3 regions of the Clostridium chauvoei genome follow, and region 2 is predicted to be linked to each of the others. Evidence: riboswitches for the same ligand, from Rfam matches in the RefSeq annotation. Region 2 holds a riboswitch; each other region holds the start of a gene.
What was found. Region 2 has a riboswitch for S-adenosylmethionine ahead of BTM21_RS02215 (methionine ABC transporter ATP-binding protein). Riboswitches for the same ligand answer to the same signal wherever they lie in the genome.
Positions count from the first base shown of each region.

Region 1: it holds a riboswitch for S-adenosylmethionine, as region 2 does, so the genes downstream of both, BTM21_RS10710 (Na+/H+ antiporter NhaC family protein) here and BTM21_RS02215 (methionine ABC transporter ATP-binding protein) in region 2, are expected to answer to the same signal.
Region 3: it holds a riboswitch for S-adenosylmethionine, as region 2 does, so the genes downstream of both, metK (methionine adenosyltransferase) here and BTM21_RS02215 (methionine ABC transporter ATP-binding protein) in region 2, are expected to answer to the same signal.

Region 1 covers NZ_CP018624.1:2,288,802-2,299,584, reverse strand. Annotated here, with positions in the region: gene BTM21_RS10730 (HNH endonuclease) at 1-373, opposite strand, end outside; gene BTM21_RS10725 (hypothetical protein) at 578-1,252, shown strand; tRNA gene BTM21_RS10720 (tRNA-Gly) at 1,317-1,390, shown strand; tRNA gene BTM21_RS10715 (tRNA-Lys) at 1,395-1,470, shown strand; SAM riboswitch class I at 1,639-1,747, shown strand; gene BTM21_RS10710 (Na+/H+ antiporter NhaC family protein) at 1,855-3,132, shown strand; gene BTM21_RS10705 (IS256 family transposase) at 3,252-4,490, shown strand; gene BTM21_RS10700 (methyl-accepting chemotaxis protein) at 4,691-6,043, opposite strand; gene BTM21_RS10695 (PRK06851 family protein) at 6,214-7,296, opposite strand; partial or broken gene BTM21_RS10690 (IS6 family transposase) at 7,869-9,307, opposite strand; gene BTM21_RS10685 (ABC transporter substrate-binding protein) at 9,486-10,325, shown strand; gene BTM21_RS10680 (amino acid ABC transporter permease) at 10,373-10,783, shown strand, end outside.
Region 2 covers NZ_CP018624.1:476,796-487,578, reverse strand. Annotated here, with positions in the region: gene BTM21_RS02225 (MetQ/NlpA family ABC transporter substrate-binding protein) at 1-477, opposite strand, end outside; gene BTM21_RS02220 (methionine ABC transporter permease) at 504-1,139, opposite strand; gene BTM21_RS02215 (methionine ABC transporter ATP-binding protein) at 1,139-2,104, opposite strand; SAM riboswitch class I at 2,190-2,343, opposite strand; gene BTM21_RS02210 (GNAT family N-acetyltransferase) at 2,429-2,920, opposite strand; gene BTM21_RS02205 (MATE family efflux transporter) at 3,003-4,343, opposite strand; partial or broken gene malQ (4-alpha-glucanotransferase) at 4,460-5,950, opposite strand; gene BTM21_RS02195 (hypothetical protein) at 6,085-6,279, opposite strand; gene BTM21_RS02190 (hypothetical protein) at 6,357-6,977, opposite strand; gene BTM21_RS02185 (phosphatase PAP2 family protein) at 7,025-7,597, opposite strand; gene BTM21_RS02180 (methyl-accepting chemotaxis protein) at 7,907-9,619, opposite strand; gene BTM21_RS02175 (argininosuccinate synthase) at 9,871-10,783, shown strand, end outside.
Region 3 covers NZ_CP018624.1:192,684-203,466, reverse strand. Annotated here, with positions in the region: gene secA (preprotein translocase subunit SecA) at 1-345, opposite strand, end outside; gene hpf (ribosome hibernation-promoting factor, HPF/YfiA family) at 484-1,008, opposite strand; gene BTM21_RS13890 (ComF family protein) at 1,470-1,856, opposite strand; gene BTM21_RS13885 (ComF family protein) at 1,865-2,116, opposite strand; gene BTM21_RS01025 (hypothetical protein) at 2,089-3,105, opposite strand; gene recD2 (SF1B family DNA helicase RecD2) at 3,117-5,348, opposite strand; gene nagA (N-acetylglucosamine-6-phosphate deacetylase) at 5,481-6,617, shown strand; gene metK (methionine adenosyltransferase) at 6,686-7,861, opposite strand; SAM riboswitch class I at 7,981-8,083, opposite strand; tRNA gene BTM21_RS01005 (tRNA-Tyr) at 8,222-8,306, opposite strand; tRNA gene BTM21_RS01000 (tRNA-Thr) at 8,312-8,386, opposite strand; tRNA gene BTM21_RS00995 (tRNA-Val) at 8,409-8,484, opposite strand; tRNA gene BTM21_RS00990 (tRNA-Tyr) at 8,514-8,598, opposite strand; tRNA gene BTM21_RS00985 (tRNA-Thr) at 8,607-8,681, opposite strand; tRNA gene BTM21_RS00980 (tRNA-Tyr) at 8,703-8,787, opposite strand; gene yyaC (spore protease YyaC) at 9,094-9,624, shown strand; gene mreB (rod shape-determining protein MreB) at 9,682-10,716, opposite strand.

The DNA of each region.
Region 1 (10,783 bases), 1.1 Mb from region 2:
CAAGTTCATCTAACATAGAGTGGGAGTAGAGTTTTCCACCCATTAAGTGTTTTATAATTTCATCTTTTTGATAACCTTCTTTATATAGTTTAAGATTTTTTATTAATCGTTTAAGAGAGCAACTAGGTAATTTTAAAATTTCTGAAATCTCTTTGACGCTATAAAAATCTTTAGGTAAAAGCTTGTACAATTTGTCTTGAAATTCAAGTTTATATTTTAAATCTGTTTCAATACAATTATGGGGGCCATTTTTTCCTCTATGATGAAGGTTACAAAGATATTTATAATTTAAATCGAAGTCGTACCCCCCTTCATGTTTGTGGACTATATGATGAACATCCGCTGGTGAGCCGCAAATTTCACAGTGGTACAAAGCTTATGCCTCCTTTTTTTTACTATCCTTACTTAAATTATAAGGTAAAAATGGTTAAAATTCAAAGGTATTAATAGGCAAGTTTTCAGAATGTTCATTTAAGCAAGGGATTTAAAATAACCTTTAATACACAATGAAACAACTTGAAAAGATGGTACATTATACTATATAATATATTATATAGTAGAAAGAAAGGTGATAAAGGTGAGACAGAATTACGACTCTTTTGACTACTGGGAAAATCTTATAAGTGAAAATAAAACTATAAGAGGACATATGTTTATGGATACTCCCCCTACAGAGAAAAGCCTTTACATTCACACATTAATTTATTGTAGGAATAATGGACTTAACAATGTTTGGAGTTATTTTCCAAATGAAAAAGCTTTACTGGGGTATATCCAATATTCTTTTTTACAAGAAGCTTTTTATAAATGGATCTATGGAAAAGATAGATTAATTTTAAGGGTACCAAATACTCCTGTAGAAAAAGTAATATCTGATGCTCAAAGTAGTAGAAAGATATCAGAAGAAGAAGCTTCACTAATGATAAAACAACTAGATATGCTTAAGAAGTGTTGGGATTTACCAACTGAAAAGGTTCTACCTGAAATATTAAAATTTGTAAGAGAATTTAATAGAGTATGGTATGGAGATCATACAGAATTTTTATATATAAAGATATTCAAAAGTGCTGAGGATTTAGGTGAGTTTGTAATTTCATCTAGCTATATGACCTCAACAACAAGTGACTTCGAAAAAAGAGTTACTGTTGATATAGACAATTGGAGAGAAATCTGCAAGAATGCCGTAGTAGATAGAAGAATAGGAGAGAAATTCAAAGATATTTTATTGAAATCTCTAACAGAAGTGATTTAAAGTGTACAAAAATTGTTGACAGTAATTATTATGTATATTATAATAATTACTGTCAGTAAGACATGCGGGTGTAGCTCAATGGTAGAGCCCTTGCCTTCCAAGCAAGTTACGTGAGTTCGATTCTCATCACCCGCTCCATTATGCGTTATTAGCTCAGTTGGTAGAGCACCTGACTCTTAATCAGGGTGTCCCGGGTTCGAATCCCTGATGACGCACCAGAAAAGATTAGCAATTGCTAATCTTTTTTTATTTCTACTTTAAGTGTACTAAATAAAAAATAGTAATAGATATTTAATAAAAGAATATCTAAATAAATAAAGAAATAATTTTTATATTGACATCTTACTATTAAATTGATAGTATAATAAAGAAAATTTAAAATTGATATCTTATCAAGAGCGGTGGAGGGACTGGCCCTATGAAACCCAGCAACCAAAAAACATTCATTAGTTTTTATGGTGCTAAATCCTGCAGGTAAAACCTGGAAGATAAGAGGCGTAGTATATACTTTTTTAAATAAGTTATTTAAGCTTCTGATTTTGTCAGAAGCTTTTTTTTATGACGTTTTAAATTTAGATTCTATAAAATAGGAGGCGGAGAAAATGAAGAGTAAATCATCAATATTATCATTATTACCTTTAGGTGTATTTATAGCAGTATATTTAGGAATATCTATAATTGCTAAAGATTTCTATGCAGTATCTGTAATTGTACCATTTTTAGCAGCAGCATTAACTGCAATAATCATGAATAGAAAAGAAAAATTTGAAAGTAAAGTAGAAATATTTTGCAAGGGGGCGGGAAATTCTAATATATTATTAATGGTATTAATTTTTATTTTAGCAGGAGCTTTTGCTCAAACGGCTAAAGATATGGGAGCTGTTGACTCAACTGTAAATTTGGGGTTATCATTACTTCCAAGTAGTTTATTAATACCAGGGATATTTATAATAGCTTGTTTTATAGCATTATCAGTAGGAACATCTATGGGAACAATAGTAGCGTTAGTTCCAATTGCTGTAGGAATTGCAGATAGAACTGGAATTACAACTGCTTTAGCTGTAGGAGCTGTTGTAAGTGGAGCTATGTTTGGAGATAATTTATCAATAATATCAGATACAACAATAGCAGCCACAAGAACACAAGGTTGCGAAATGAAAGATAAATTTAAAATGAATTTTAGAATTGTTTTACCAGCAGCAATAATGACAGCTTTTATTCTTTGGTTTTTAACAAAAGATGCAAACATTACAAATGTAGAAACTGTTGAATATACTTTTATAAAAATCTTGCCATATATAGCTGTAATAACATCAGCTTTAGTAGGAGTTAATGTTATTCTAGTTTTATTAGGTGGTATATTAATTTCAGGAATTATAGGTTTATTTTATGGTAGTTTTGATTTATTAGGATTATTCGGATCAATATCAAATGGTATCGGTGGCATGAGCGAGTTAATTATAATTTCATTATTAATAGCTGGAACAATTGAACTTATAAGATATAATGGCGGGATAGATTTTATATTACATAAAGGTCTTAAAAACTTTAAGTCAAAAAGAGGAGCAGAGTTTGGAATTGCCACTCTAGTAAGTTTAGTAGATATATGCACTGCAAATAATACAGTTGCCATAGTAACAGTAGGACCTATTGCAAAAAACATATCAGATGAATTTGATTTAGAACCTAAGAGAGTTGCAGGTATAATGGATATGTTTTCTTGTGCATTTCAAGGAATAATTCCATATGGAGCACAATTAATATCAGCAGCTGGATTAGCTACATTATCACCTTTTGCAATAATGAAATATTTATTCTATCCATATTTAATGGGAGTATGCGCGATAATCTCAATATATTGGTATTGGAGAAATAAATAGGAGCTTCTTTTGAAGAGACAGTAGATAGTTTTGTGTAAAAATAAAACTATCTACTGTTTTTTTGTATTAACAGTTGGAAGTTTTGGAATAATATACTATATAAATTAGGAGGAATTATTATGACAAGAAAAATTGATACCAACTTTGATTACAATGAGGAAATTAAAAGATGTAAAACAATCGATGATGTAATGGGTAAAAACGGATTAATACAAAGATTAGTTAAAGATGTCCTTGAAAATATATTAGAAGGTGAAATGGAAGAACATCTAGGAAGAAATAAATATGAACGTGTAGAAGCAGTTGATCAAACTAAGAAGAACTACAGGAATGGTTATAGTCGCAAGAATTTAAGAAGTTCCTTCGGTGACGTCGACCTAGACGTACCCCGTGATAGAAATGCTGAATTTGAGCCACAAATTATAAAAAAATATGAAACTGTGTGTACTGAGTTAGATAAAAAGATTATATCTTTATATGCTAAAGGTATGTCAACATCTGATATTCAGGCTGAAATTGAAGACTTATATGGAATAACTATATCACCATCGATGGTATCTAAAATAACTGATAAAGTGCTTGCTAGCGCCGCCGAATGGCAAAATAGAGTATTAGATAAAATATATCCAATAGTTTATTTAGATGCTATGTACTTTAAAGTTAGAAGTAATGGAAAGATAGTTAACAAGGCTGTCTATATATGCTTAGGATACACTATGGAAGGATATAAAGATATTTTAGGTATATGGGTTGATGAAGCAGAAGGTGCTAAATTCTGGTTAGGAATTTGCAATGATTTAAAAAATAGAGGTGTAAAAGAAATTTTAATTGCTTGTATGGATGGATTAAAAGGTCTTCCACAAGCTATAAAAACAGTATTTCCATCAGTAAATATTCAAACATGTATTGTTCATCAAATAAGAAATTCAATAAAATACATAGCTTCAAAAGATAAAAAAGCATTTATGAAAGATTTGAAGGAGGTTTATAAGGCTACAACAGAGGAACTTGCGTTAGCACAGCTAGATAATTTAAAGGAGAGATGGGGAGATAAATATGGAATAGTAATAGATTCCTGGTATAACAATTGGAGTAACCTTTCAACATTTTTTGACTTCTCTCCAACTATAAGAAAGATGATTTATACTACAAATATCTTAGAGGGTTTTAATCGTCAAATACGTAAATTCACTAAAGTTAGAGTCATATTCCCAACTGATGAATCTTTAAATAAGTGTGTTTACTTAGCAACAATGGAGATACTAGAAAAATGGACTCAACCTATACATAATTGGGGTGCTACGCTAGCGGAGCTATCAATAATATTTGAAGATCAATTAAAAGATGAATTAGCTTAAAAGCTTGTACTTTTTATAAATTATATGCATACTATTAGATTTTTTTGAAATACTAAAAAAGGTAATAAGAAACATTATTAGTATTTCTTAAATATAAAAAAATATTACTGGAAATGAAAATTTCCAGTAATGTTAAAATAATAAAAATGATAATTACACAGAATTATCTATTCTCTCTATATATGAAATAATACTTTTTTTTAATTACTTATATGTTTTTTTAAATCATTTATTATATGTATGATTTTTGAAGAAATGCTTGTCATATTATTTAAGTGATTATAGCAACCAGTAATATTTTTTTGATTATAGCATATAACAGCATTACTAGCTTCTTTATGTAAATCTATATGTATATTCTCAAGCTTTTTAAATGAAGGCGAGTTTATGATATTAGGATCTGACTCATTATAATACCATTTACCTAAAGCACATTCTTTATAATTTGATGCATTATTCTCATTAATATTTTCTAAGCCTAAAATCATATTATATATTTTCCATCTCCAAAGAAGGTGGTCAACTATATAAGTATCTAATTTTTCAGCTAAAGTTAAATTAGTATTGTTAATTTGGTTTACTCTAATATTGTTAGAGAATTCACTAGTTTTATTAATTTTATCTGCAACATCTTTACACATATTATCTAAATTAATTTGGAACTCGGCAATTTTAGTTAATTTATCTGCCATTGTATTTGTAGTTGCACTTTGTTCTTCGGATATTGTAGCTATATTACAAAACTCCTCATCAATTTCTTTTATAGAGTCGATTATGTTATTCATATACTTTGGTATTGACTCCATTTTATTAATTCCAAAATTAAGATCTTCTATAGTACTGTTTGTACAACCTAGAGTTTCTTGAGTACTATCACTTAATTCTAAAATATTTTCAGATATTGTTTCTACAGAAGTTTTTGTGTATTCAGCTAGTTTTTTAATCTCATTTGCAACTACGCTGAAGCCTTTACCACTTTCCCCAGATCTAGCAGCTTCAATAGATGCATTAAGAGAAAGTAAAGAAGTTTGATTAGCGATTTGTTTTATTATTCTAATTATTTCGTTTATATCATTAACTTTATTTGCAACTAGATTAATATTTTCTTTTATTTGAAAAACGTTTGATGAAGAATTTATTATATTATCAATTATATTATTAATTGATTGCATACTATCTATAGCTTCATTTTTCACATCATTAGAGTGTTGGGAAACAGTTTGAATAGATGATGCTACGTTTTCTGAAGTAGATGCAAGTTCTTCGCTACTTGCTAACATAGTTTGTATTATGTCTTTTTGTTCAGCTGAATTAGCTAACATATCATCTACAGAATCGATTTCTATTATATTTTTTACTATATCATTGATACCCATAACAGCATTGTTATCGTAATATGAACTTAACAAAGTATTTAATGTATCAATTAAATTTGCATCGTAAAAATCATTATATGATAAGTATTTTCCCTCACTCATTCTTTTATTTAGAATGTTATTTAAATTATGATTAGATTCTGATTTCTCTAAGTTATTTTTCTTTTTGAAAATCATTTTCAATCATCTCCTTTGTTGAATAGATTTGAAATACTTATATATAATATAATTAAATTAAAAAAAATACAATAAAAATGAGAAAGATTTAAAAAAATTCTAAGAAATTAAACTATTTTTGAAAATATTTAATGAGCTTATTTAAAAATAAGCTCATTAAATATAACTAACTATTCATATTTATTTATTTTAGCAATTACATCATCATAAATTTTATTACCGATATCAAAGTTTATAGAGTCGATATAAAATGATTCTAAATCATCATGAAGTTCATGAGCTTCAGTTAAATAAGATAGACCTTTTGTTATTAAATCATAGAAAACTTTACTATCATATTCTATATCATCTTTATTTTTATTTAAGATATCAGCTTTGCAGAAATCTTCAATATTATATACCTTGCCAGAAAAAGCAGTTTGACTTATTTCATTTTCTGTAAGAATACAAGTTGATAGTTCTGGTATAAATATATGCTCTATTCTATCTGGAATAAATGGATCGTGTAAATATTCTACAAAGTATCCTTTCTTTTGAGCTGTCTTACCGATTTCTTTTAAAATATGACTCTTACCAAATCCAGGACCGCCTTTTAAAACGAATTTATTTTTAAATTCAGAAGATAAATCTTTTACAAAAGTAATTATTCCACTAGGAGTAAAGGAAGTTCCGAATAAATGTCTTTCATTACCATAACCAGTTTTTTGTGCTATAAATATTTCTTCTTTTAAACTTTCAGTTATTGTATCTATTTTATAGGTATCAATAGCTTCGGCATTTAACTTACACCAATCTTCGTGTATTGATTTTGCAGCTGCAAAAAAGCTATATGCTCTTTTAAATTTATTACTAATTACTTTACTAAGAGATATAATTTCTTTTTTATTTTTAGAAACGGATTCTACATCCATAGAATCACCCATATTTAAAACTTCATCGATGGCTATAGGATAAACTGGATCTACTATATGAGGTGCAGTACCATCCATTAATGCTACTTTTAATTCTTTAACAACTACAGCATCTAAAGATTTATCATCTGAAGAACAATGATGATATTCAACGGTATAGCCCTTTGCTTGATAGTGAGCGCCTATTTTTTTCATTAAATGAGATTTACCAGTTCCAGGACCACCTTTTATACAAAAAATTCTATTTGCTTCTTCTTTAGAAATTATATAGTCAAAAAATGAAAAAAAGCCTCCAGAAGTATTAGCTCCAGGGAAAAGATGTCTTTCTTTTAAGTTAGTCAATATTACCACTCCTACTACGTTTTGTTTTCAATAAATATTATATTTAAAAATTTTCAAAAAGTGCCTATGCATAAAGATAAAAGCATAAAAAATAAATATGCAGAAATATTGTATAAAAATTAAATGGAATTAATATATAAATATACATTTTAAATGAATATTAATTAGATTAAAAATTCTCAATATTATCATGAAAAACTTAATAAAAACATTAATTAAAAGATAGATTAGTATATATTGTTAAATAAATTAAGGCGTTTATAGAAGGAAAACTCTAAAGGAATACTAATGAGATGAATAAAAATTAAAAAAATACAAAAATATTTCAAAAAAGTATTGCATAAATATAAAGATATGATGTATAATTATGCTATGTTAAAGGAAGGAAATGAAAAATATAGATATTTTATTAGATAGTGTAAAGTTTCGTATGAAAAAATAGCTTATGGCTAATTTGGAATAATAGTTAAAAATATCTTTATAATATCTAAGAAAATTTTAAAATTGAATATGCTAAAAAGACCTTCGGTAACGGAGGCAAAAACTTAATCAATATTTGATTTTATGATTTATCAAGAAGTTTGTGATTCTTGCATATGTAATATGGTTTGTTGACCGAGACTGATAAGAATTTGCCACTTTGCAGACATATTGTCAATACCATCTAGTTGCTTTAATTCGTTTAAAGGACGCCAGTAATTGTAAGGATGCGGGCGTAAGAAGTTGTAATAAGCAACCCAAAGGGAGAAGCCATAAAGAGCACCTTCATCACTTCCATAACCACAGGTACCCCTGTAGGAAGATTTAAAGGTACGGTTTAAACGCTCTACAACTTGCTTAACCCAACGAAATTCTTCAGATACTGGATCATCGTTAGTAAGTCCGATAACTTGAGTTAGATTAAATTCTTTATTTTTTCTAATTCAAATTGTTGCTTCGCTAACGGATATGAACTGTAACCATCGGCAACGAAGTTTAAAGCTTTTCCAGGGAAGTCTTTAAACTTATCAAAAGCCATACGCATTGCTAGTATACAAGGGCCAGTATCTCTTGTATCAGATACTTGATAACCTAGAATAGACCTTTTACAAGCATCCATTACAATCCAGACATAATGCTTAATGCCTTTTACTTTTATATAAGTTTCATCGGCAGAAAGTATTTTAGAGGGTTTGTAATCAAAGGTATCAACAAACGGCTTAATAACAGCAGCTGCTGTTAGAGCATAATTAGCAACAGTTCTATGTGAAATTTTTATTCCATGAACTTCTTTTAAAACATGAGCTGTTTGTCTTGTAGACATTTTACAATTAACGTGATAAGTCAAGCATAGTCCCATTATATGCGGGCTAAACTTCTTAAAACTAAATCCGGTAGCATGTTTTGATATTGGATATAGATCCATTTTAAAGAAGTTAATATTAAATTCACGATATATGTAATGAAGCTTATACTTGTATTTATCACAAGGATCAATATTCTTTGGAAGATTCTTAAGATTTCTTTGATAGTATAAGCATTTAGAATTATTGCATTTATGTATTTTAAAGTGCTTGCGTTGCTTTTGTTCCGTAAGCGTAGCACCGCAATAAGGACATATAAATACTATTGGTTTAGTTGTGTGATTAGTTTCTTTAAATGTAAGACCACAAACTTTACATTGAAACTGTCCTTTACTGCCATTGTTATCGTATATATATTCATGTGGTGCACCACACTTAGGACATTTAGTTTTTTTAGGGATAGACTTCCCGTTCCGTCTTTGGACGGGTTTTACGGTCTTGTTATATTTATGTTTGTAATAAGCTAAAAGTAATATATAGTCTACCTTTTCAAATCTAATAATTGTGGGTAGCTTATCTACTTTGAATTTTTGGTATTCTGGACTATTAGAATCATCAAATATCATCTGGTTAAGTGGAATATGTTTTGAGATGAATAAAAGTAATTGACCGATAATGGCAATTAAATATTGATTATAAGTAATTAAATAAGTTATAATTGAATCCATAATAACGACATCCTTTCATGTGTGATTTTGTTTGGTTAGAGATTCAATTTTAACATGAAATTAGGGGGTCGTTATTTTTTTATACAAAAAAACTGGCGAAACCTTGATATATAAAGATTTAAAAAGAAAAGTAGTGTAAAAAACTTTACACTAACTTTTATTAGAGGAGGATATTTAAATGAAAAAGAGTATATTAAAAAAATTATTAGGGGTTGCAATGGTTAGCGTTATGGCTATAGCAATGATAGGATGTGGAAGTAAAGCTGATGGAGCTAATTCAGAAAAGGACAAGCTTGATATTATACAAGAAAAAGGAAATCTTGTAGTTGGATTAAGTGCAGATTATGCACCTTATGAATTTCATGCAATGATAGATGGAAAAGATACTGTAGTTGGTTTTGATGTTGATTTAGCTAAAGAAATAGCAAAGGATCTTGGTGTTAAATTAGAGATAAAAGAAATGGAGTTTGATTCTTTAGTTACAGCACTTCCAGCAGATAAGATAGATATGGTTATATCAGGTATGAATCCAGATGAAGAAAGAAAAAAGGTTATAGATTTTTCAGACATATATTATACATCACATCATGGAGTAATAGTAAGAAATGAAGATAAGGACAAGTATAAAACAATAGAAGATTTACAAGGAAAGAAGGTTGGAGCTCAATTAGGATCAACTCAAGCTCAAATAGCACAAGAAAAAATAAAAGAGGTTGACCTTAAACAACTTTCAAATGTTAATAATTTAATATTAGAGCTTAAGACAGGTAAAGTTGATGCTTTAATTGTTGAAGTTCCAGTTGCAGAAATGGCTATAAAAGCAAATTCAGAATTAGTTCTTGCTGATGTTAAGTTTGAAGAAGAAAGTGGCGGAAATGCTGTTGGAATTAAGAAGGGATCACCAAAATTAATTGAATCAGTAAATAAGACAATAAAGAGACTTACAGATAGTGGAGAATTAGATAAATTAATTATTGATGCAAATAATTTAGCAGCAGAACAAGCTGAAAATAATTAGATAATAAGGTAATATTAAAATTTCTAACTTAAAAGGAGGTTACAACATTGAATTTAGACTTTAGTTTTGTACCTAGATACTTTTCTGTATTTATAGATGGTGCGAAGATAACATTAATAATATCACTTATAACAGTTCTATTTGGAGCATTATTTGGATCACTTTTATTCTTTATGAAAAGTTCAAATATTCATATTGGAAAGATAAAACCCTTAAAGATAATAGCATCTATTTATATAGAAGTAGTTAGGGGAACTCCTATGCTGTTACAAATTCTTATGGTTTATGCAGGATCTAAAATGCTATTTAATATTAATTTAAGTGCATTTACAGCAGCAATAATTGCAATTTCATTAAATTCAGCTGCCTATGTTTCTGAAATTGTAAGAGCTGGGATTGAAGCTGTAGATAAGGGGCAGTTAGAAGCTGCAAGAAGTTTAGGTATGACACAAGCTATG
Region 2 (10,783 bases):
TCCATCTTTTAATGTTATCAACCCTTGTTTTTCTAATAATCTTAAAGCTCTTGCTTCATTTGATGGATCATTTGGAATTGCAATGGTAGCACCATCTTTTAATTCATTTAAATCTTTTACAGTTTTTGAATATAAAGCTATTGGTTCTAAGTGTATTTCAGCTGTATAAGTTAAGTCTAACCCCTTACTGTCATTTGTCTCATTTAGATATGATGTATGTTGAAAATAATTTGCATCTATTTCTCCTTCAGCTAAAGCTGTATTTGGTGTAACATAGTCAGTAAACTCTACTACCTTTAGCTTATATCCTTCCTTCTCCAATTCAGGTGCTATATGCTCTACAATTTCTTTATGTGGAACTGGACTAACTCCAATTTTTATAATTTTTTCATCTGATGATGATTTTTTTCCACAACCTACTAAAGTAAATGCTAAAACTCCTACTAATAATGTTTTTACTATTGATTTTCTTTTCATAATCAATCCTCCTAATATTCTTAATTTTATGATAATTTTTTGTATAAATAATTTCCTAATGATTGTAAACCTTGCACTATAACTATAAGTATAATAACTGTAACTACCATTACCTCTGTATTATATCTTTGATAACCATTCCTTATAGCAGCATCTCCAAGACCGCCACCACCTACAGCCCCCGCCATAGCAGAATATCCTATAATACTTATAATAGTTAATGTTAAACCTGATATTATTGATGGTATTGCTTCTTTAATCATTACATTAAATATTATTTGTGTATCTGATGCTCCAAAAGATTTTGCAGCTTCTATAACTCCTTGATCCACTTCTTTTAATGATGACTCTATCACTCTTGCAACAAATGGCGCTGCTGCAATTGTAAGAGGTACAACAGCTGCTACTGTTCCTATTGATTTCCCAACTATAAACTTCGTTATTGGCGCTATTGATATCATTAAAATTATAAATGGAAAACTTCTTAAAATATTTATTACATAATCTAAAATTTTATATATCGCTTTATTAGCCTTTAATCCATTTGATGATGTTATTACTAATACAATGGCTGGTATAAACCCTAATATTAAAGAAAATAATGTTGAGAAAAATACCATAACCAAAGTCTCCCCTAATGCTGGTATTAAAATATCTATCATTAATTAAGCACCTCCAATATTATATTTTTATTTGTTAAGTAAGATATTATATTGTCTTTGTCTTCTTTATTAATGTTTATAACTAAACTTCCAAGTACATTTTCTCTAAACTTTTCAAGTTTACCCCCTACAATAGAAAAGTCTACTCCAATTTCTCTAGCCATCTTTGTTATAAGTGCATTTTCTGATGCTGTACTTGGAAAGAATAATTTTATATTTATACCTTCATCTGGTAGTAGTTCCTCCTCTTCCTCTCCTAAAAATTTTTTAAGAGATACTCCAGGTTTTAAGAAAAGATCTTCTGCTTGTCCCTTTATTTTTAAAATGCCCCCTTCTATTAACGCTACCTTTTTACAAATTTCCTTAACCACTTCCATCTGATGTGTAACAATGACAATTGTAATACCTAATTTTTTATTAATTCTTGCAAGTAAAGATAATATATCTTTTGTTGTTTTAGGATCTAATGCCGATGTAGCTTCATCACAAAGTAGTATTTTAGGTTCTAAAGCTAATGCTCTTGCTATAGCCACCCTTTGCTTTTGTCCTCCACTTAATTCTTCTGGTTTACTATTAGCCTTGTCCTCTAATCCAACAAGATTCAATAGTTCTTTAACTCTTTTATCTATATAGCTTTTTTTATAACCCCAAACCTCTAAAGGAAGTGCTACATTATCAAAAACAGACTTTCTCTTTAAAAGATTAAAGTTTTGAAATATCATACCTAAATCCTTTCTAAATTCTCTTAGACTATTATTTTTTAGAGTTTTAACTTCCTTACCCATAACTTTAAGAGACCCATTGTCATAACCCTCTAATCCATTTATACATCTTAATAAAGTAGATTTACCTGCTCCACTATGTCCAATTAGTCCATATATTTCTCCTTTTTTTATTTCTAAAGAAATATCTTTTAAAACCTCAAAACTTCCAAAACTTTTGCTTAAATTATTTATTTCAATCATATCTGAACCTCCTTTAAATTTACTAAAATAAAAAACGCACTAGAGAATAAAACTCTAGTGCGTAGAAATCGCCCATCAATCTATTCTCTCATATTTCAGCTAAACCTAGCTGCAGGAATTAGCACCACACTCTTAAAAACAAGTACACAAATAAACACTTTTAGAAAGTTTATCTACCTATTTTAAAAGTAGGTTGCTGGGCTTCATAGGGCCAGTCCCTCCACCACTCTTTATAAGAAACATCTTATAATGTATTAAGTTTTTGTTGTTGATATTAATATATTATTCTTTCATAAATTTGTCAACTACTTTTCAGAAAATTTCCTAAAATTTAATTTCATAACAAAAAAAATCACCATTTTTTCCATCTAAATTAATAGTTCCTTTATATGTAAAACCACTTTTAGTATATAACTTTTGAGCATTAATATTTTTACTAAAGGTATCTAATCGTATAGATTCAAATCCATCATTTCTTCCTTTATCTATTATTTTTTCAATTAATAACTTACCATAACCTTTTCCCATATAATCATTAGCTATAAAAAGTCTATGTATGACTAAAGGTGTTTTATTACTATTCCAGCTTATATTTTTATAATTTATATCTTCACTACTATTTAAAACAACTACTCCTAATATATCACCTTTTTCTAATACAAATAATTCACCCTTTTCTATATCAGTTTTTAAAACTTCTCTATTAGGATAATCCTTTGACCAATTTAAACCCTCTGGTTTATTTTCAATTATTCCATCTAATATATTACATAACTTATCTAAATCATTTTCTTTAGCTAATCTAAAATTAATCATTTTAACCTCTACTTAAATTTAAATTTTAAATATATTTTAACATGAAAGGTAACTAAAATTTTAATCACCTTATAAAATTTAATTATTTATTTTCTAATTTCATTGATAAATAAGATTTTTTCATTAATCTATAAGAAATTATAACCGTCATTAACTCTGCAAAAGTTACAGTTAACCATACTCCATTAATATCTAAAAATAGCGGTAATATAATTATTCCTATTGAAATAAAAATAATTCCTCTAAGCATTGAAATTATAATAGATGTTTTTGCATCTTCTAAAGCTGTAAAATATGCAGAGGCTAATATATTTATTCCACTTATCAAAAAGCAAGTTGAATATATTTTGCAAGCACCTATTGTAGTTTCTATTAAAGCCTCATCTCCATCAACAAATAACCTTATTAATCCTTCTCCTCCAACAAATAATGTTGTTGTACATATAATGCCAAGAGCTGTCATAACTACCAATGAAATCTTTGTTATACTTCCTATTCTTTTATTATTTTTAGCTCCGTAATTATAGCTTATAATGGGTGATATTCCTGTTGATATTCCTAGAAATACAGCTACAACTAATGATGCTATATATTGTATTATTGAAAAAGCTGAAACTCCCATTTCTCCTAATCTATTTATTAAAACAATATTAAATAAATATGTTGAAAAAGCAAAGGCAAATTCAGCTAATGCCTCTGACGAACCATTATAAAAGAATCTTCCTACCTTTTTAAGATCAACTTTACATTTAACAAATTTTAACACTGAATTTTTATTAAAATATCCTAATATTGCAACTATAAAAGCAACTGCAAAGGCTATACCTGAAGCTAATGCGGCTCCAAAAACCCCCATATTAAGTTCTATAACCATTATGTAATCAAGTATAATATTTAATACTGATCCAACAATATTACAAATCATTGAATAATTTGGTTTTCCAATAGTTCTAAGTCCAGAAGCTAAATATCCTGAACATGTAAATACCGGTAAAAATAATGCTAGTATAGCTAAATATTCACATACTGGTTTTATTAACTCACCTGTTGCTCCTAAAAATATTGCAATTTCCTTAGTAAATAATATCGTTATTATTGACGCTATTATTGAAATTGATAAAAGTGAATAAAAGGCTAAACTAAAAGTATTTCTAGCCTTTTCTTTATCACCTTGACCAAGTTCTATGCTGGTTATAGTGCTTCCCCCAACTGATACCATTAAGCTTATAGCAAATGAAGTACTAAAAAATGGCATAGCTATATTTATAGCCGCAAGTCCACTGGAACCTACTGCTCTTCCTATAAAAATCCCATCAATTACAATATAAATTGAAAATATTAAAGTTCCTATAACACTAGGAATTGAATACTTCAAAAATAACTTACCTATACTTTCTTTACCTAAATCTAAATCTCTATTCATCTTATTACTTCCTTTAATTTTAAATATACTTCTCATTATAATATAAAAAACCTGTAGTGTACTATAACTAATACTCTACAGGTTCAATTATTTATAAACATTAACTATTTTTCAACTTATATTCTTTCATATCTCATAGTCAATTGATATATTTTTTCTGCTAATTCATCTGTTAAATCTTCTTTTTTAACTCTCCACTTCCAGTTATCACCTAAGGTAGCTGGAAGATTCATTCTTGCTTCACTTCCTAAACCTAAAAAGTCTTGCATAGTTGTTATCGCTAAATCTGCAACACTACTAAATGCTCCCCTTATAAATCCAATAGATATACCTTCATCATAACTTAATGCTAAATATTTTTTAGCTGATTCTACTTCTTGTTCACTTGCTGTATTATTATACCAACCATAAATTGTATCATTATCATGAGTTCCTGTATAAACTACGCAGTTTTTTTCATAATTATGGGGAAGATAACTGTTTCCTCCCCCAAAAGCAAATTGTAATACTTTCATACCAGGAAAGCCTGTCTTATTTCTAAATTCAATAACCTCTTCAGTTAGAAATCCTAAATCTTCTGCTATAATACTTACTTCACCTAACTCTTTTTTTATTTCATCAAATAGCTTAATACCAGGTCCTTTAACCCAACTACCATTTATAGCTGTATCATTCCCATAAGGTACTTCCCAATAAGATTCAAAACCTCTAAAATGATCTATTCTTATAACATCATACATATTTAAACTTTCTCGTACTCTTTTTATCCACCATTTATAATTTTCTTTCTCCATTAAACTCCAATTATAAATAGGATTTCCCCAAAGTTGTCCTGTTTCAGAAAATAAATCTGGAGGACATCCAGAAACTTTAGTTGGAAGCATATTATCATCCACCTTAAAATATTGTGGATTGCTCCAAAGGTCAGCACTATCCTCTGCTACATAAATGGGGATATCTCCTATTATCTTTATCCCTAAATTATTAGCATACTTTTTCAATCTACTCCATTGATTAAAAAATATATACTGTATAAACTTCCAATAATTAATTTCATCCTTTAATTCATTTTTATATTTTTCTATAGCTTCAATTTTTCTTAATCTTATATCCTTATCCCAGGTTGTCCAACTCTTTAAATTAAAGTGTTTTTTTACTGACATATATAAGGCATAGTCATCTAACCATTCTTTATTTCCTTCTGAAAATTGATATATTTCTCTTTCTAATTTACCTTTAGAGTTTTCATAAGCTTTTCTAAGAACTTTGTTTTTTGCAATAAACAGAGTTCCATAATCTACTAAATTTTTATTCTCTCCAAAAAATTCACTGTTATAATCTGACTCCTTTAAAAATCCCTGATTTTTTAACAAATCAAAATCTATAAAATATGGATTTCCTGCAAAAGCTGAAAAACATTGATAAGGAGAATCTCCATATCCTGTTTGACCTAAGGGTAATATTTGCCAATATCTTTGTCCACTTTTTTTTAGAAAGTCCACAAATCTGTATGCTTCTTCTCCAAAGGTTCCAATACCATATTTACTTGGTAAAGATGAAATATGCATCAAAATCCCACTACTTCTTTTCATATTATTCTCCACTCTTAATTTTTTCTCTTTATATTATATTAGTACAACCGTTTGTATTTGATTATAAAATTTAATAAATTTTTTTATTTTTTCTTATAAAAATTAAACCACTAAGATTAAAAATCTTAGTGGTTATAGACTTAAATATACTACTTTTTCATTTTTGATATGGATTTTTTCATGTCATCCATCATATCAGCAAATTTTTCTTTTGCTTCTGATCCCATATTTTCTATGGTATCCATCATATCAGCCATTTCATCTGCTATTTCTTCTGTAACTTTTCCTGACTTCACTTGTTTATAAAGTCTTTTCATTTTTCTTTCTAGTTTTTCCATACCCATAACACAAAACCTCCTATTATTCTATCTATAATAACTATAGATTGTTTTAATAATAGTATTAATCAAAAAGGCTTTATTTATTCATCTATTGGTAATGGAATTGCTTTTTTGTATACTTCTATTCTTCCATTAAATAATTGACATAAATTAATTATATAATCATCTGTTCCTAAAGATATATTAATATTTCTACTAGTAATTACTTTATTATATTTTATATACTTTAATATAAAATATGTAGATATCACTATAATGGAGAAAAACATTTTTATATATTCATCTTTATCATAATTACTTTTTAATTTATTAAGTAATCTTATCCTACAGTTTTGGTTTTTAGGAAAATAATCTCTATTATACATCCAATCATCATCATAAAAATCCCATTCTTTAGAACCTGCTATATATAATTGAAATCCCCTTCTAGTTTCAGATAATGCAAAATTAATAGCTACTATATTTTTATTTATAGGTTCATTTTCTATTAACTCATCTACCCAAGCTAAAAATTCATTATATGCTAATTCTAAATCAACTTCTGATATTTTATTTAAATATCCCATACTAATTATACTTTTTATAGTTTTTCCTATAATATTTAATCCTTCATCTATAGAAATCTTTTCTATATTTTTTAGGGATACTTTACTTTTATCTCTTTCTGTAGATATTCCTTTAGACTCTATATAAAATTCCACTTCTCCTTCCTCCTATATATTTCATTAGAATATACTAAAAGAACCCTTTACATATATTTTACATTATAAACTATTAATTCCACAATATTTTTAGTAAAGATTTTATTTATTAAAATACTCGCAACTTTATAGCTAATAAAGCCTACTATAACTCCTGCAATTACATCTGAAGGGTAATGAACAAATAAATAAAGTCTAGAAAAGCCCATTAAAGTTGCTATTCCTAAAAATAAATATTTTTTATCTTTAAAATAACTACTTAAAACAAAGGCTGCTGCAAATGAAGACCCTGTATGTCCAGAAGGAAAAGAATAAGACATAGGTGCTTTAACTATTAATTCTATATCCGGAACTACTAAAAATGGTCTTGGTCTTTGGACTAAGTGCTTAATAATTCCCTCACCTAATATAGTCATTATAATTAATGCTAATATTAATGTTATTCCTACTTTTCTATACTTTTTGATACATAATAATATGACTGCTATAACTATCCAAATAAGTCCACCACTTCCTAATGATGAAATTGTCTTCATTATCTTATCTAAAAATGGATTAGTTAAGTTTTCCCTTATCAATGTAAGTATATTTACGTCTAAATTTTGAATTAATTGTAACATATTCCTATCCCCGCTTTATAAATAAATAAGGTAATTATATCATAACCTTTCACAAGACTCCATATTACTATTTGTGTTGCAAAATACGCTTCAGTTATAGTACGTATTATAAGCATAACTGCTAGCGTCACTATTAAAAATTTAAATTTTATTTTTCACATTTATTCCCTCCTAAAAATTTCGTATAATAGTATTTTTAGTACTTTTATTAATAGATATTCATATTTTGAAAATAAAAAACTGCCTACTAAAATGCTTTAGAAAATCATTTTAGTAGACAGTACTACTTTTTTAATATATTAAAATATTTTAAACTTTAAATCTTATAAGTAATTCACTTAATGATTGTGCTAATTCAGCTTGGCCTTGTGCAGCATTTGCAACTTGTTCCATTGCTAACGTAGATTCATTTATACTTTCTTGTATTCCAGTTATATTTTCTGATGAATCCTCAGCCATTTCAGCCATATTTTGAACAGCTTCACTAACTTGGTTTATAGTAGCTGAAATCTCTTCTGTCATAGATGCTAACTCTCTTGACATATCATTTATAAAGTTTCCATCTTCTTGGTATTGCTCTCCAACTTGTACAAAGTTTTCAAATTCACCTGTAACTTTTTCATTCATAAATTTTAAAAGTTCATTACTATTTTGTGATAAACTTCTAAATGCTTCTTGAACTTTTTCTGTGGTAACTTTAACATTTTCAACAGCAATTGATGATTGTTCTGCAAGTTTTCTTACTTCTTCAGCAACTACTGCAAAGCCTTTACCTTGTTCCCCTGCTCTTGCTGCTTCTATTGCTGCATTAAGTGCTAATAAATTAGTTTGATCTGCTATAGATGAAATAGTATCCGCCATAACACTAATATTATCAACTACTCTACCCTTTTCTATATCTTTTAAAATTTCTTGTTCCATATTGCTATATAAATTTTTTGTTGTTTCAACAGCTTCTTTACTATTTTTTTCTATTTCAGCAGCTTTTTCTTTTATGTTTATAGCATTGCTACTTCCATCAACAGCTTTACTTGATAGTATTGAAACACTTGAATCTACTTCTTGAATAGAAGCTGATAACTCTTCTGCTGTTGCACTTGTTTCCTGAACTCCTGAACCTATTTCTTTTGATGATTCATTTATCATTTCAAATTTTGAAGTCATTTCCTCTACTGTTGCAGATAATTCTTCACTTGATGCGCTCATATCTTGAGTGCTGTTTATAACAGTTTTTATTAAATCTCTAACATTCTCTTGTGCAGAATTTAATGCATTTGCAACTAAACCAAATTCATCATCGCTTTCCACCTCTAGTGAAGTTGAAAAATCATAATCTGATAATCTTTCTGCTAATTCTCCTATTTTATTAAGAGGTTTAACAATAGCTTTTATAATTAAGTAAGAACTTACTATTAAACATGCTATAGCTAATATTATTACTATTATCGCTGATTTTACCAAACCATTGAAAATATCTTGATTTTTTTCTAAAGCTTCTTGAGCCCATTCATTATTTAAATTATGAAGCTTATCTAAGCTTGATCTTACCAATGTTCTTACTTGGGAAAATTGGTCAAAATATTTTGCAGCCTCATCCATTTTTCCTGCTTCTATTAACTCTATATATTTTGCTCTTTCGCTTCTATATTCAACTAAATTTTTACTTAATTCATCAAAAAGTTTTCTATCCTCGTCTCTTGTTATACTAGCCTTATATTCTTCCATTAGTTTTGAATCTTCTGCAGTAAGCTCATCAATTTGCTTAACTAATTCTTGCAATTGACTTTTATCCTTTGTGTACATCATAAGTCTCATATTTGAATAAATGTTAAAGGTATTCTTATCTATAGTTTGAATAGATGAAATACCAATTACATTGTCATTATATAACCCCTCAGTTGAATCACTGATTTTACTCATTCCAAATATACCTATAGATGCAATAGCAATCATTAAAATACCTGATACAAAAAAACTTACTATTAACTTTGTAGATATTTTTAAACTCTTAAAAAATTGCATTTTTTATCCTCCTCGTTTGTTGGGTTTTTATTAAATATTTATATAATAGTTATATATTTATTACTATCGTTTTATTTACTTAAACCTTTAATGTTTATTTATTCTATATTCTCCATCATTTTCACCAAAGTCCTTTTATGAATAAAATCAAATAATTATTGCATAATTATTCATTTGTATGTATAATTATGAAAACAGAAAAATTAACCATTTTTTAATTTTAAAAAGTCAAATTTAAAGGAGGACTATATATGAAAATTTTTAACAAAGTTATTTTAGCTTATTCTGGAGGCCTTGATACATCAGTGATAATCCCATGGCTTAAGGAAAATTACAAATGTGAAGTTATAGCTGTAGTAGGTAATGTTGGACAAAGTGATGAGCTTGTGGGTTTAGAAGAAAAAGCTCTTATGACAGGTGCTTCTAGGTGTTATATTGAAGATTTAACAAAGGAATTTGTGCATGATTATGTATTTCCAACTATTCAAGCTAACGCTATTTACGAAGATAAGTATCTTTTAGGTACATCTTTTGCTAGACCTATTATCGCAAAAAGAATAGTTGAAATTGCTATGGCTGAAGGTGCTGATGCAATTTGTCATGGCTGTACTGGTAAAGGTAATGATCAAGTAAGATTCGAACTTGCCATAAAAGCTTTTGCTCCAGATATGCCAATAATTGCACCTTGGAGAATATGGGATATAAAATCTAGAGAAGAAGAAATTCAATATGCATTAGATAAAAAAGTTCCAATATCTATTAGTTATGAAACAAACTATAGTAAAGATAAAAATTTATGGCATTTAAGTCATGAAGGTTTAGATCTTGAATTTCCTGAAAATGAACCTAACTATGAAAAGATTCTTGAAATGTGCAACACATTAGAAAATGCACCTGATAATCCAACTTATATAACATTGAACTTTGAAAAAGGTATTCCAGTTGCATTGAATGGTGAAAATTTAGATGGTGTTACTTTAATTGAAAAGCTTAATAAAATTGGAGGAGAAAATGCAATAGGTATTGTTGACATGGTTGAAAACAGACTTGTTGGAATGAAATCTAGAGGTGTTTATGAAACTCCTGGTGGAAGTATTTTATATAAAGCACATAAAGATTTAGAAGAATTATGCTTAGATAAAGAAACTGCTCATTATAAACAAA
Region 3 (10,783 bases), 280 kb from region 2:
GTAAAGTGGTAATGTAGCCACAAGTGTTTTACCTTCACCAGTTCTCATTTCAGCTATTCTTCCTTGGTGTAATACCATACCACCAATTAATTGAACTTTGTAATGCTTCATACCAAGAACTCTCCATGAAGCTTCTCTACAAACAGCAAATGCTTCAGGTAGAATACTCTCTAATGATTCTCCATCTTGTATTCTTTTTTTAAACTCGTCTGTCTTTGATTTTAATTCTTCATCTGATAGCTTTTGCATATCAGCATCTAGTGCTTCTATTTGATTTGCTGTTTTCTCTAATCTTTTAACTTCTCTATCACTATATGACCCAAATAATTTTTCTAAGAATCCCATATTTCTTATCCTTTCAACTGTTTGTATTTTATATCATTTTATATTATTTATAAATTATACCATTTTATTTATAAACAATTCAAGAAATAAGTTTTTATATGATTGTTAACAAAAAAAGAAGTGCCACGGCACTTCTTTTTAAATATATTCTGGTTCTAACAGACCATAATCTCCATCTTTTCTCTTATACATAACGCATAATTTATTTTTATCTGCATCTTGATATACAAAAAAGCTATGACCTAGTAATTCCATTTGAAGTACAGCTTCCTCTGATGACATTGGTTTTAAACCAAACTTTTTTGTTTTAACAACCTTTCCGTCGTCTTCTTCCATTGCAACTTCATCTATATGTGAGAATCTTAATGATTCATTATTCCTTCTAGCAAGTTTTGTTCTTTGCTTTCTTATTTGTCTTTCTAACTTTTCTTCTACTAAGTCAATTGATTTATACATATCATCAGTAGCTTCTTCTGCTCTTAATATTATGCCATTAAAAGGTATCGTTACTTCTACAATATGTCTGTTCTTTTGAACTGTTAATGTCGCTTTAGCTGATACATGTGGCTCAAAGTACCTATCCATCTTTGAAATCTTTCTTTCTACCATTTCCTTTAATGCTGGTGTTAACTTGGTATTTCTTGTTACAACTGTTACTTTCATAATAAGGTCATCCCCTCTCTAAATTCTAAGTTTTACTTAGAAGATTTCAAAATTTAATTTATGTTGTTTTGTTATTTATATTATACCCCTAAGTAGATCTTTTAATCAATTTTAATATTCTGAATTTACTGAAAATTACCCCCTATTACTTCATATCACTTCTTTTTACTCCATATTTCTTCTTTTTTTATTCAATATACAACAAAAAGACCCTTAACTCATTTGAATTAATAGTCTTTTCATTATAATGCTAGCTGACCTGGATTTTGCCCCCACACTCGCCTACTGGAGCTTTTGCTACTCGGACTTAACCTCTCACTACTAACACTCTCAACTTTCATTGGTAGGACTTACATCTATACCGCACCATGCTCATCAGAATCTTTTCCTAACTTACGTGGATCGTTTCGCCTGCGACTGGCATCGACTTTCATCCACAGACCTAACATTACAATAATATATTATATATTACTTTTCGCTACTGTCAATATATTTATTGTACTAGCTCGAAATTTTTTTAAAATTTTTTCACATTCTCTTAGTGTAGCACCTGTTGTTAGTACATCATCTATTAAAATAATTCTCTTATTTTCTATGTCACTAGGCTTTTTTATATCAAAAGCATTTATTAAATTAATACTTCTTTCTTCTTTAGATAAAGTTTTCTGTTCTTTTGTTTCTTTAACCTTTATTAATGTATTAGATATTGGAATATCTAACTTTTCTGAAATTACTTTTGCAATTATCTCCGCTTGATTATAACCTCTTATTTTTAAAGACTTTTTTGATAATGGAACATATAAAATTATATCTGCTAAAATTTCATTCTCTTTTATTAAGTTGCACATAAATTCCCCTAAAATTTTTGCTGATAAAAATTATTTTTATATTTTAATTCCAAGATAAGTTTTTTAACTACCCCATTATAATAAGCAAATGATTTTATTTCATTCTCATCATTAACTCTTTTTATCTTAGTTAAACATTGAGGACATAAGCCTATATAATCCTCTTTATAGCAATAAATACATTGTGACTCTGGTGGATATATTATGTCTAATACATATTCTATAATGTTTTTTAATATCTTAATAAACCTTTTTCCCATATCTTTTTATTTAAATTCCTTGAGAATTTTTTTGCTTCCTCCATATCATTTGATATATCTCTAGATACTAATAGAATTTCCCCATGCTTTTCAGGATTTTTTCCTGCCTCTGCACATAAGTATATTATTTTTTTATAAGAATAAAATCTATTATCTGAAAAAAGTGCTACAATATTTAATTCTGTTATTGCTTTTAAATAATCTCCAAAATAATTTGTTATTATAAAGACTCCTTTATCTTTAATTTTTAAAGATGATTCTAACTCTTTTAATGGTCCATCTCTAAGTAATAACAAAAATTTCGCCCCTGATATTTTAATTGTATTAGAATACTGCTTATATACTCTTCTAGCTTTTTCTTCAGTTGGAGCATATATAATTACCTTGCTTTTATTATCCCTAAACCAAAGTAAATAATCATATAAACTGTATGGAATATCATCATCTAGCTTAATTCTAGTATTTAATATTCTAGGTTCTACATATGGTTTATTACTTATTAAGGATGATATCTCTACTTTTTCTCCCATAGAAACTATTCTTTCTATAGAGTAGACTATTATTCTTTTACTATATATATACATAGCCTCTATTAATTCTATTAATTCATCTTTATTCATTAATGAAAATTTACTTATATCATCTATTATACATAAATCATATTCTCCTCTTACATTAATCATATTTTTAAAGCTTGTAAAAGTTATAGTTTTTTCTGATTCCCCTTTTTCTATATAAGAATAAGTTATTCCTTTATCCTTTAATTTTATTTCTTTTATAAGTTCATCATTTGGCGAATTATTTCCCCATATATACAGTATATTTCCGCCTTTTCGTGCAATTTCATTTATTATACTAGAATATATTAAGGTGCTATTATATGGGCTTGTAATAATGTTTAATATTTTTGACTTTCTTAAATACCATTTATTTATTTTAGTTAAACAATTAGTAAATTCTTTATGATTAATTATTTTCTCGTACCCCATAATAAATCTCCTTATTCTTCACTAAAAACTTCTTCTGATTTTACATCTAGGATTCTTTCTTTAAGAGAAGAATATCTATCCATACTCCTAACATTAGAAACCATATACTTTAATGCTTTCGGAATACCAACAACTACTACAAGTTCCTTAGCTCTTGTTATTCCTGTATATAAAAGATTTTTATTCATTAAAAAAGGTGATCCCATAAATGCGGGTGTAATTATAACTTTAAATTCGCTTCCTTGACTTTTATGAATTGTTATTGCATATGCTAATTCTAATTCATCTAGATATATGTAATCATATATAACTCTTCTTTCATCATCAAATATTATAGTTATAGTCTTTTCTGATTCATTTATCTTTTCTATAAAGCCCATATCTCCATTAAAGACTCCAACACCTTCATTATCTCCATCTCCATTTATTCTAAACCATTTAAGGGAATAATTGTTTTTAGTCTGCATGACTTTATCCCCTTCCCTAAATACCATTTCTTTCGATTCTTTTTCTTTTTTATTTGGTGATTTAGGGTTTAAAACTTCTTGGAGTTTATTATTTAAATTTTGAACTCCTAAAATTCCTTTTCTTGTAGGAGTTAACACTTGCATATCTCTAAGTTTATCCCAACTTTTATTAAAATTAGGTAGCCTTCTATTTATTAAATCTATAATTGTATTTAATATATCGTCTAATTCCTGCTTATTTTCAAAAAAGAAATCTCCTTCTTTTTTGTTAGTTTCTGGCATTTCCCCATTATTTATCTTATGCGCATTAGTTACAATCATACTCTCTTTGCCCTGTCTAAAGATATCCTTAAGCCTTACTACCTTAATAAACTCACTTTCTATTAAGTCTTTAAGGACATTTCCTGGTCCTACTGATGGTAACTGATCAACATCTCCAACTATAATTAATCTAGTTCCTAATTTTACAGCCTTTAAAAGACTATGCATAAGCATTATATCAATCATGGATGCTTCATCTATAATTATTACATCCCCTTCTAATGGTGATGTTTCTCCCTTTCCAAAAAAGGAATTTTCCTCATCACTTACCCCCATCTCTAATAATCTATGTATAGTTTTAGCTTCTCTACCTGTAGACTCTGTCATTCTTTTTGCAGCTCTTCCTGTTGGTGCTGCTAGTAAAACTTTCATTCCGTTATTTTCATAAATCTCTATTATAGCCTTTATTATTGTAGTTTTTCCCGTCCCTGGTCCACCTGTTATTATTTCTATACCATTATCAAAAGCACCTATTATTGCTTCTCTTTGTGATTGAGCAAATTCTATATTATTTTTCTTTTCAAAGGATTTTATTTCAAATTCTACATCTGTATTTATAGTTCTAAAGTTTTCTATCCCTAAAGTTATTATTTTATTTGTTACACCTAATTCACAATAATAATATGGTATTAAGAAAACACCTTCTATCTCTCCTATTTTTTCAATTTTTATTTTGCCATCTAAACTTGCATTATAAATATTTTCTTCAACTAATTCCTTATCAACAACTAAAACCTTAGAAGTTTCATCAATTAACATTTCCTTTGGCATATATGTATTCCCTGCAGCAGAAAATTGATTTAATACATATCTAATTCCACTTTGTATTCTAAAGGGTGATGTATTTTCTATACCAAGACTTTTCGCTATTCTATCTGCTGTTATAAACCCTATACCAGAAATTTCATCTGAAAGTACATAGGGATTTTCTTTTACCACATCTATAGCTGCATTACTATATTTTTTGTATATCTTTATACATTGATTTGTTGTCATACCATTATTTTGAAAATAAATTATAATATCTTTTAGATCTTTTTGTTCAAGATAAGATTCGTATATTATTTTATACTTCTTTTCTCCTATACCTTCTATATCTTGTAACATTTCTATATGATTATCTAAAATATCTAAAGTTTTTTCACCAAATTTCCCTACTATTTTTTTTGCTGTTACTGGACCTATTCCTCGAATTATACCTGTACTTAAATACTTTTCTATTCCTTCTACTGAACTTGGTAATACTTCCTCATATTCATTTATATTAAATTGTCTTCCAAATTGTTTATGCAGTACCCAATCACCCTTAATTTTTACTTGCTGACCTTCCTTTAATAAAGGTACTACACCAACTGCATTAATTAACTCTTTATCTACTCTTACTTTTGAAACTACATATCCTGTATCTTCACTTTTAAATACAATCGTTTCAATAACTCCATTTAGGATTTCCATATTATCGCTCCAAATCTTTTAATAATATTTTAATCTTATACTTTTTATTATATAATTATAACATAAGTCTAATTTCAAAAATTTATTATCTAATAATTTGTGGACTTAAGAAAAAAAATATGGAGGTGTATTATGTTAATTAAAAACTGTAATATTATTTTCTTAGACAGAATTGAAAACGGTTCTGTACTAATAGAAGATGGTAAAATTAAAGAAATTAACCCAACTAACATAAACTGTAATGATGTTATTAATGGAGAAGGATTATATTTATCTCCTGGATTTATAGATGTTCACATTCACGGTGCTGCTGGTTACGATACTATGGATGGTACTGTTGAGGCTATAAATGAAATATCTAAAGCAATAGTAAAACATGGGACTACTTCATTTACACCAACTACTATGACTGTTTCTATAGATGATATAAGAAAATCTATGGAATCTATAAAAAAATGTAAAGAAAACGGTACTGATGGAGCAATAGTTTTGGGAGCTCACTTAGAAGGTCCTTTTATAAGTCCTAGTGCTATTGGAGCTCAAAATCCTAAATTTTTAATTCCTCCAACTATTGAAAATTATAACTCTATGGTGGGCGATGCTAAGGATGCTGTTATTTCAATAACAATTGCCCCTGAAGTTCCTGGAGCAACTGATTTAATTAAACACTTATCTGTTGAAGGTATTGTTTGCTCAATGGGTCATACAAAAACCACTTATGCAGAAGCTATGGAAGGTATTAAATGCGGATGTTGTCACTCAACTCACTTATTTAATGCTATGACTCCATTTTCTCATAGAGAACCTGGTGTTGTTGGAGCAATTTTTGATAGTAATATAACTACTGAAACTATCTCTGATGGAATTCATATTTCATACCCATCATTAAGAGTCGCTTATAATCAAAAAACAACTGATAAGGTTTTATTAGTAACTGATGCTATGATGGCATGTGGAATGCCTGATGGTATGTATTCTCTTGGTGGCCAAGATGTTGTAGTTTCTGATGGTGCTGCAAGATTAACTACTGGTAGCTTAGCTGGTTCAGTATTAACTTTAGATAAAGCTATTAGAAATGTGTATAACAATACAAACTATTCATTAAATGAAGTAGTAAAAATGGCAACATTTAATGGAGCTAGACATTGTAAAGTTGAAGATAGAAAAGGTCTTATAAAAGAAGGTTATGATGCTGACTTAGTATTATTTGATGAAAATATAAATGTAAAGAAAGTAATCGTTAACGGAAAAGTTGTTCATACTGCATAAAATTAATAAAAAAGATATAGAATATGATAGTTACATACTCTATATCTTTTCTTTATATCTAATTGCTATTAGATATATTTTTTTATTTCTTCTACTTTATTTAATTGTTCCCATGGTAAGTTAAGGTCATTTCTTCCAAAGTGGCCATATGCTGCTGTTTGTTTGTATAATGGTCTTCTTAACCCTAAATCTCTTATTATTGCACCTGGTCTTAAGTCAAATACTTTTTCTACGATTGAAGCTATTTCTTCCTCTGACTTTTTACCAGTTCCAAAAGTTTCTATTGATATTGATACTGGTTTAGCAACTCCTATAGCGTATGCTAATTGTACTTCTAACTTATCAGCAATTCCTGCTGCTACTAAGTTCTTAGCTACCCATCTTGCTGCATAGGCTGCTGATCTATCAACTTTTGTTGGATCTTTTCCTGAGAATGCTCCACCACCGTGTCTTCCAGCTCCACCATAAGTATCAACAATTATTTTTCTTCCTGTTAATCCTGAATCTCCTTGAGGACCTCCAACTACAAATCTACCTGTTGGATTTATAAAGTATTTAGTGTTTTCATCTAATAATTCTGCTGGAACTACAGCTCTTATTACATGTTCCATTAAGTCTTGTCTTATTTGTTCTTGTGTAACATCTTCTCCATGTTGAGTTGATATTACTATTGCATCTATTCTTATAACTTTATTATCATCGTACTCTACTGTAACTTGAGTCTTTCCATCTGGTCTTAAATATGATAATTGACCATTTTTTCTTACTTCTGATAATCTTCTAGATAGTCTATGAGCCATAGCTATTGGTAATGGCATATATTCTTCTGTTTCATTTGTTGCAAAACCAAACATCATACCTTGATCTCCAGCCCCTACAGCTTCAACAGCATCCTTCTCACCTTGTCTTGATTCTAAAGCTTCGTCTACACCCATTGCTATATCAGTTGATTGTTCATCTATTGATGTTAAAACTGAGCATGTAGCACAATCAAATCCATATTTAGCTCTATCGTATCCTATTTCTTTTATTGTTTCTCTAACAACTTTTGGAATATCAACATAACAATTAGTTGATATCTCACCCATAACTAATACCATACCTGTAGTAACTGCTGTTTCACAAGCAACTCTAGCATTAGGATCTTTTTCTAATATACTGTCTAATACAGCATCTGAAATTTGATCACAGATTTTATCTGGATGCCCTTCTGTAACTGATTCTGATGTAAATAATCTTCTCATATAATAAACTCCCTTCAATTTATTTGATATTAATTCTATATACAATTGTTATAATCTAAAGTTAATTTTAAAATAAAAAAAGTCTCTTCGATAAGAAGAGACTATAAACGTCAAACTCTTTCTTATCTTGTGAAATAATATTCCACAGGAATTGGCACCTTTGTGAAATCACAGGTTGCCGGGTTTCGTAGGGCCCTTTCCCTCCACCTCTCTGGATAAGAACTAATATCAATTTTATTCGAAACAGATTATAACATTTTTTATTCTATAGGTCAACATTTTTTATTCTGTTAATTCAAAACATTATTTAAAATACTATTTTAGAAAAATAAAAAAAGCAAGATTAATATCTTGCTTTAATGGTGGGGGAGGACGGATTCGAACCATCGAAACGAAACGTAACAGATTTACAGTCTGCCCCCTTTGGCCACTCGGGAACTCCCCCATTATTGGAGCTGGCAATAGGAATCGAACCTACAACCTGCTGATTACAAGTCAGCTGCTCTACCGTTGAGCCATGCCAGCGTATATTTTATTTTAATTTAAGTGGTGGGCACAACAGGGATCGAACCTGTGACCCTCTGCTTGTAAGGCAGATGCTCTCCCAGCTGAGCTATGCGCCCTTAAATAATTTAAGTTAGTTTTAATAAAATGGTGGGGGAGGACGGATTCGAACCATCGAAACGAAACGTAACAGATTTACAGTCTGCCCCCTTTGGCCACTCGGGAACTCCCCCATTTTATTTGGAGCTGGCAATAGGAATCGAACCTACAACCTGCTGATTACAAGTCAGCTGCTCTACCGTTGAGCCATGCCAGCATATTTTTTCAAAGTTAAAAATGGTGGGGGAGGACGGATTCGAACCATCGAAACGAAACGTAACAGATTTACAGTCTGCCCCCTTTGGCCACTCGGGAACTCCCCCATAATTAACTTTTAATTTCTTATGTCCCCTGAACAAATTTATATCCGCTCAACTGACAATGACTAGTATATAATCATTAAGTATTAATTTCAAGTGTTATTTATAGTTATTTATTAAAATTATTTTTATTTTTCTTGTTTTATCTCTATATTTCTCCCATTTAATCCTATTAGCATTTTTTTTAATTACTAATGCTCATCTATTTTATTATCTTATAAAACCTTACTTTTCTTTATGTATTTTTTGCCAATAACTATTATATTCTTAATACTCTTCTCATATATATTATCCATAGGGGGTGAAGCTTTGATAAAACATAAAGTTTTTTATGAGTCTGATTTAGCTTACTACGAAATAGCTAATGTGTTGAAAAACTATATATCTAAAAATACAGTAATAGTTTGTATTGGTACTGATAAATGCATTGGTGACTGTCTAGGACCTTTAGTAGGTACATACTTAATAGATAACCAATTTAAGTTACCTGTTTATGGAACCATAGAGGCACCTATCCATGCTTTAAATATAGAACATCGCCTATCACAAATAAAAAAACTTCATCCTAACGCTAATATAATTGGAATTGATGCTTGTTTAGGTGATGCAAAGTCAATAGGTGAAATTCACGTAAGAAACTATCCTATCCATCCTGGTAAAGGGGTTGGCAAACGACTTCCTGACGTTGGTTCTACATCAATTATAGGAATAGTTGATTCTAGTGATAATGCTGAATTCTTCACATCTAGAAGTATTCGTCTTCATTTAATTATGAGTATGGCTAAAGTAATTGCTCGAGGTATATGCAAAGGATATTATTTATCAAATATTGATAATTAGAACAAACATATAAAAAAGGTATAGAATTCTAATTCTATACCTATATGTTATATAATATTAATCAATTAATGTTATCTCTTGTCCAATTAATGATGAATCTAATTTATCTAAATATCCTAAAACTTTTCCTGTTCCTTCTACTACTGCTTCCACTGGATTATTTGCAACAGAAACCCCTACGCCAGTTTCTTTTTCTATTAACTTATCTAGACCATCTAATAAAGATCCTCCACCTGTCATTAAAATTCCTTTTTCTATTATATCTGCAGCTAGTTCTGGTGGTGTCTTTTCTAAAACAGACTTAACTTGTTCAACAATTAAAGTTACTGATTCTTTTAAAGCTTCAGCTATTTCCGACGTTGCAACTGTAACTTCATCTGGTAATCCTGTAACTAAATTTCTACCTTTCATAGTAGTAGTTAAATCTCTTGAGCCTACAAATGCCGCTCCAACTGTTATCTTTAAATCTTCAGCTGTTTTTTCTCCAATCATAATCTTATATTTATTTCTAACATATTTTATTATAGCATCATCAAAAGTATCTCCTGCTACCTTTATTGAAGCTCTAACAACTACTCCACCAAGAGATATTACTGCAATATCAGTTGTTCCACCACCAATATCAACTACCATTGACCCATTAGGCTTGGTTATATCTAAACCAGCACCTATTGCCGCTGCTAAAGGTTCTTCAATAATATGTACTCTTTTAGCTCCTGAATTTCTTGTAGCATCCATTACAGCTCTTTTTTCTACCTCTGTTGCTTGTGAAGGAACACAAACCATTACTTTTGGAGCAGTAATTTTACTTTTTCCATATGCTTTTTTTATAAATTCTTTTAACATTTTTTCTGTTATGTCATAATCTGATATAACACCATCTCTTAATGGACGAACTGCAACTATATTACCTGGAGTTCTTCCAATCATTTTTCTCGCTTCTTCGCCTACAGCAAGTACTTTATTATTGCTTTTATTAATAGCAACAACTGATGGTTCTTTTAAGATTATACCTTTTCCCTTAGCATAAACTAAAACCGTTGCTGTTCCTAAATCAATTCCTAAGTTAGTCCCATTTCTCCAAAACCACATTCCTTACTCACTCCTATTATATTTAAATCATACTAAAATATCACAAAATTTTTTCTCATTTTTTTAT